DNA from 2 places in the Rhizobium sp. 21-4511-3d genome. Region 2 is predicted to be linked to the other one. Evidence: riboswitches for the same ligand, from Rfam matches in the RefSeq annotation. Region 2 holds a riboswitch; the other holds the start of a gene.
What was found. A riboswitch is a leader RNA that binds a small molecule or an ion and turns the genes downstream of it on or off. The one in region 2 is predicted to bind thiamine pyrophosphate.

Region 1 (3,155 bases), on a different contig from region 2:
TCAGCATCGTTGCCAGCGGCAGAAGGCGGTCGGTGAGCGCGCCGATCGCGGCGATATCGAGGAGGGCGGCGCCGCCCTTGGCGATCATTACGGGGTCGAGCACCAGCGGGATGCCGCGATGCGGATGCAGCGCATCGGCAATTGCCTCCGCGATCCCGGCATTGGCGATCATGCCGATCTTGACGGCATCGACGCGGACATCGGCAAAGACCATGCGGATCTGCTCGGCGACGAAATCCGGCGAGACGGTCTGCACTGCTGAAACGCCGGTGGTGTTCTGCGCAGTCAGGGCCGTCAGCACAGCCATGCCATAGGTGCCGCGGGCGGAGAATGCTTTGAGGTCGGCCTGGATGCCGGCGCCGCCCGATGGGTCGGAGCCGGCGATCGAGAGAACGTTGCGGATCATTGTCCTGCCTTTCTGATGCGTTCGGCGATTGCAGCCGTCGCCGCTTGCGGATCCGGCTGGCCACAGATCGCCGAGACGACCGCAAGCCCTTCCGTGCCCGTTGCGAGCACTGGCTCCACATGTTCCGCCTTCAGGCCGCCGATTGCCACTGAGCGAACCGGGCAGACACGAACCAGCTCCTCCAGACCTGCGATGCCGATCGGTTGCTTGTGATCCGGCTTGGTCGCCGTCGCGAAAACGGGGCCGATCCCCGCATAGTCGACGATCGCGGGATCTACGGCTGCGGCAAGTTCAGGCGTCTCGACGGAGAGGCCGAGAATCATATCAGGCCCGATGCGGCGGCGGGCCTCGGCGGCGGCGAGGTCTTCCTGGCCGATATGCAGCCCATCGGCGTTGAGCGCGATTGCCGCTTCGACGTCGTCATTGACGACAAGCAGTGCTCCGCTTCCTGACAGGACCCGCTGCAGTGCCCGGCCCGTCTCGATCATCTGCCGGGTAGTCGCCGTCTTGTCGCGCAGCTGCACGATGGTCGCCCCACCGGCGACGGCTGCGCGGGCGGTCTCGACAAGCCCGTACCCGGCGCAGAGCTCCGGGTCGAGGACGAGATAAAGGGAGAGGTCGAAGCTCTTCACGCCTGGCTGATCCTTGCTGCGGCGTCGAGCGCCGGACCATCGAGCGCGGCAAGCGCATCGAGGAAACGCCAGGAGAAGGAGCCAGGGCCCTTGGCTTCCTGTGCCGCCTGTTCGCCGGCAACGGCAAACATTGCGAGAGCGGCGACCGTCGCATCGAAGGTCTCGTCAGAGGCGACCGCGGCGAAGGCGCCGGTCAGGCAGGTCAGCGAGCAGCCGAGCGCGGTGATCTGCGGCATCAGCGGCGAACCGCCGGAAATGCGAACGGCGCGGGTGCCATCGGTGACGAAGTCGACCGGGCCTGTGACCGCGACGACGGCGCCATATTGCGCCGCGATGCTGCGGGCGGCCCCTTCCGCCTGCTCGACGGGATCGCGGCTATCGACGCCCTGGCCACGGCTCTCGCTGCCGGCCAGCGCGATGATTTCGGATGCATTGCCGCGGATGATCGCCGGGTTGAGGTCGAGAAGTGCCGCGACGCTTTCGCGGCGGAAGCCGGTGGCGTAATGCGCCACGGGATCGAGAACCCAGGGTTTGCCATTGCGCGCAGCAGCCTTCGCCGCCTGCTTCATGCCGCTGACCCAGGCGGGCGAGAGCGTGCCGATATTGATGGTCAGTGCACCGGAGAATGCGGCGAATTCACCGGCTTCCTCCTCCGCATGCACCATGGCGGGCGAGGCGCCCGCGGCCAGCACGACATTGGCGGCGATATTCATCGCGACATAGTTGGTGATGCATTGAACGAGCGGCGGCGCGGCGCGCAGCGCAGTCAGCAATTGCCCGGGTGATCTCGAAGTCGTCATCTTGCGTCCCTTTTGGGGCGGGGCAAGACGCGGGAGGCCAGGCACATGGAAGCGAAGGGCCTCGAGCGACTCCCTCCGCCAGCATTATCTGGTTCAGGTTCGAAGGGTACTTCTCAGCCCGCCTTTCGGCGAACGCCCCTGTCTCTCAACACCACGGTCATCGCAAATTATCAGCGGCTTGTCACGCCCTATCAGTTGAGCCGGGCTTCGCCGCTGGCGATGCGCTGCTCGTCGGCGCCGAAGAGATGTACGGCATCGTGAATGGGCGCCACCTTAAGGATGTCGCCGGGCGCCGCTCTGATCCGCTCGCGGAAGACGCAGCTGATCGTCTGCGCGCCGAGCCGGGCGATCACCAGTGTTTCCGATCCGGTGGGCTCGACGACGACGGTGGTGATCTCGATGCCATTTGGGTCGAGCTGCAAATGCTCCGGGCGGATCCCGTAGGTCACCGCGTCGGCGGGGCGACGGTCGCTCGGCAGGGTGATGCCGTCCTCGGTGCGGAAGCCCGTATCCGTCATGCTGCCCTTGATGAAATTCATCGCGGGCGAGCCGATGAAGCCGGCGACGAAGAGATTGTTGGGCCGGTCATAGAGGTCGAGCGGCGAGCCCGCCTGCTCGATGCGCCCATCCCTCATGACGACGATCTTGTCGGCCATGGTCATCGCTTCGATCTGGTCGTGGGTGACGTAGATCGTCGTCGTCTGCAGCCGCTGATGCAGCTCCTTGATCTCGGAGCGCATCTGGACGCGAAGCTTGGCGTCGAGATTGGAAAGCGGCTCGTCGAACAGGAAGACGGCGGGATCGCGCACGATCGCCCGGCCCATGGCAACGCGCTGGCGCTGGCCGCCCGAAAGCTGCTTCGGATAGCGTTCGAGCAGGCTTTCGAGGCCGAGTATCTTTGCGGCATTGCCGACCCGCTTGTCGATCTCCGCCCGCGGCATGCGCTTCAGCCGCAGCGAAAAGCCCATGTTCTTGGCCACGGTCATATGCGGGTAGAGCGCATAGTTCTGGAACACCATGGCGATGTCCCGGTCCTTCGGCGCCAGCTCGTTGACGACATGCTTGCCGATCTGGATTTCGCCCGACGTGATGCCTTCAAGCCCGGCGATCATTCTGAGCAGCGTCGATTTTCCGCAGCCGGACGGGCCGACGAGGACGACGAATTCGCCGTCACGGATATCGACCGAGACACCCTTGATGGCCTTGAACGCGCCGTAGTCCTTGCGAGCATTATTGACTGAAACATGAGCCATTATCGTCCTCCCCAGGCTGCGATCAAAGCTTGTCCAAGACGGTTCTGAGATAGCCGAGGCCGAC
Region 2 (3,155 bases):
GAGACCGGCGGCGGCGAACAGGCCCTTCTCTTGAGCGATCACCATCGGCGCATGGTCCGGATTGACGAACCATTCGAGCATGACAGTCAGCTTGTCGTTGGCGAAGGAGGGCGACGCGAGGGTCGCGATCGCAAGGAGAGTGGCGGATATCAGACGCAGCATGTTTGCTCCATGATTATGCGGGAAGAAGAAGTCAGTTCGTGGTGGCCCATGGGGTCCAGCCGGAGGTGAGCCTGTCGACAGCGACGCGGCAGATGACGGTCATGGCGGCGAGCACGGCCATGGCGGCAAAGACCATGTCCGTCTGCATGCGGGCATTGGCCTGGACCATGACGAAGCCGAGGCCGGAGGACGCCCCGACCCATTCGCCGATCACGGTGCCGAGTGGCGCGAGAGGTGCGGCGATCCTGAGGCCGGAGACGAGGGACGGCAGGGCGAGCGGCAGGCGGATCCGCATCAGCGTCTGCCAATGGCTCGCCTCTGTCAGCGATACCGCATCGAGAATATCCCGCTCGGTGCGGCGCAGCCCGTCGGCAAAGGCGGAGGCGACGGGAAAGAAGATGATGATCGTCGCCATGGCGATCTTCGAGGCGATGCCGAAACCGAGCCAGATAACCAGGATCGGCGCCAGCACGAAGACAGGGAAAGCCTGCAGGATCAGTACCATCGGCCAGACGAGCGTGGCGGCAGCCGGAAAGGCGGCGAGCGCGAAGGCGACGGCAGCGCCCGATATGGCGCCGCAGAGCAGGCCGAGGACGATTTCGAGCGCCGTCGTCAGGCTCTGCTCAAGCAGGAAGAGCGGCTGCCTGCCGAAGACGGCGACGACGTCGGCAGGCGACGGCAGAATGAAATGCGCGGGCGCGAAGACCCAGATGACCGCCTGCCAGAGAGCGATAAGCAGGGCCACGCCGCCGAGGGCGTTGAGCGGACGCATCGCTAGGCCTTCGCGCGGGCCGGATGCGGGAACGGAAAGACAGACATGACGAAGCGATCTCCAGACAGAATTGGAGATCCAGGCAAAGCGAAGAAGAAGGGGAGATACCGCCGGTATCTTGTTCCGTTCCTACGCCGGCATGACCCGGATCAGGTTCAAGGGTCCGGCTCACCGCCATCTCAGCATCGTCAGATGCTCCCCTCGGAATGGGCGGAACCTGTCGTTTTCCCGGCCTGAAGTCAATGGCGCATCTGTCGCAGGCCGGTCGCCGGTCTTGTATTCCGGGGTCTCAGCTACAAAATTAATTAGAGACTTTTGGATCAGGCACCCTACTTGACCCTTAAGCATTAGGGAGACCGAATATGAAATTCGTTATTCTCACCGCGCTGGCTGCCTCACTTGCCGGCATTTCCGCTCAGGCCGCGGACCTGACGCCGCCGCCCGCCCCTGTCGAGCCCGAAGCGATAACCCCTGTCTTCACCTGGTCCGGTCCCTATATCGGCGCCGAGGGTGGCTATAGCTGGAACACCTTCGATCCTTCCGGGGCATCGGATGTCGATGCCAATGGCGGCATTCTCGGCGTCTTCGGCGGCTATAACTATCAGTTCGACAACAACTGGGTTGTCGGTGTCGAAGGTGACGTCCTGCACAACTGGAACAAAGAGGATGTAGCCTTTGGCTCGGTCGAGACGACCTGGCAGGGCTCGGTTCGCGCCCGCGTCGGCTATGCCTTCGACAATGCGCTGATCTACGGCACGGCCGGCTGGGCGATCGCCCGCGCCGAGGCCAATCCGGATGTCGGGCCCGACGAATCGGATACGCTGAACGGCTGGACCATCGGCGCCGGCATCGACTACGCCTTCACCCAGAATATCTTTGCCCGCGGCGAATATCGCTACACCGATTACGGCAGCGGCAATTTCGGCGCGGCTGGCGGCGATTTCGACCTGAACCAGAACACCATCATGATCGGCGTCGGCGTCAAGTTCTAGGCGCCACTCGTTCTCTCCAATGTAAGGGCACGCCTTCATTCGGCGTGCCCTTTCTATGATCGCCGGTACGCTTTCCAACATCTCGTGGAAAACCGGAACACCGTGTTGCACTAATTTAGGACTTCGACAAAAGTCATTCCCATCATGAGGAATGCTCACATGCTGTCGGGTCTCGGAACAATCACCATCACGGACGAGAACTATAGCGAGCATGTCGCCTTCGAGCTCGGAGAGCGCGATGGCCTGCTTTTCGGCGGGGAGGAAGTGCTGCGCAGAGCGCAGCGGGCCAAGAAGGTCTTCCTGTTTCTGCTGACCTCGCGGCGCGAATTGCGCATCCGCATAGCCAATGTCGAGCATAGCTGCGCCAATTTCGTCGTCATCAGCGAGCCCCTGCCCGCCGCCTGACATGCGAATGGCCACGATGGCCTGAGCGCATCGTGGCCGTCCTGACGCCGCCTGTGAGGCAGGCCGCGCCTTAGTTCAGGTGTTCGAAATCCGCCATGTTCTTCTGGGTGACAAGCTGGAAGGGGATCCAGACCTCGCGGTCGAGCTTCTCGCCCTTGATCGCCTTCATCGCGGCATCGATCGATCCCTTGCCCTGGCCTTTGGCATCCTGGAACACGGTGACCTTGAGATCGCCTGTCTTCATCGCCTGCAGCGCCTCGGGCGTCGCGTCGATGCCTGAGACGATGATCTTGTCGGTCGAGGCGCCGGCGGCCTTCAGCGCCGAAATCGCGCCGAGCGCCATTTCGTCATTATTGGCGATGATGGCATCGAATTCGACGCCTGACGTCAGCCAGTTGGAAACCAGATCGGCGCCGTTGACGCGGCTCCAGTTGCCGACCTGCTCCTGGGCGACGTTGATGCCGCTGCATTCGGGCGTCTTGACGACATCGTGAACGTCCTGCGTACGCTGGCGCGCCGCCTGGCTGGTGAGGTCGCCGATCATGATGACGACATTGCCCTTGCCGCCGAGCAGGCGACAGACTTCCTTGGTCTGCAGCGTGCCGGATTCGGTCTCGTTGGAGCCGACGAAGGCCTGCTGCTTGCCGAGCGTGTTGAGGTCGGTCGGCTGGACATTGACGTAGATGAGCGGAATGCCAGCATCTTCGGCGACCTTGCTGAGAGCCGGCGTACCGTCGGAATCGACGGGGTCGACGATGATTGCAGAGACGCCGCCGGCCGCGATATTCTTCACCTGATCGAGCTGCTTGTTGACGTCGGTCGTC

Region 1: it holds a riboswitch for thiamine pyrophosphate, as region 2 does, so the genes downstream of both, thiM (hydroxyethylthiazole kinase) here and ACQZ5H_RS27195 (ABC transporter permease) in region 2, are expected to answer to the same signal.

Annotation. Positions count from the first base shown of each region.
Region 1 covers NZ_JBNWCF010000004.1:208,729-211,883, reverse strand. Annotated here, with positions in the region: gene thiD (bifunctional hydroxymethylpyrimidine kinase/phosphomethylpyrimidine kinase) at 1-406, opposite strand, end outside; gene thiE (thiamine phosphate synthase) at 403-1,038, opposite strand; gene thiM (hydroxyethylthiazole kinase) at 1,035-1,838, opposite strand; TPP riboswitch at 1,892-1,988, opposite strand; gene ACQZ5H_RS11765 (ABC transporter ATP-binding protein) at 2,030-3,091, opposite strand; gene ACQZ5H_RS11760 (sugar phosphate isomerase/epimerase family protein) at 3,114-3,155, opposite strand, start outside.
Region 2 covers NZ_JBNWCF010000016.1:3,027-6,181, forward strand. Annotated here, with positions in the region: gene ACQZ5H_RS27190 (ABC transporter substrate-binding protein) at 1-162, opposite strand, end outside; gene ACQZ5H_RS27195 (ABC transporter permease) at 194-934, opposite strand; TPP riboswitch at 1,044-1,146, opposite strand; gene ACQZ5H_RS27200 (outer membrane beta-barrel protein) at 1,297-1,926, shown strand; gene ACQZ5H_RS27205 (hypothetical protein) at 2,086-2,331, shown strand; gene ACQZ5H_RS27210 (sugar ABC transporter substrate-binding protein) at 2,402-3,155, opposite strand, start outside.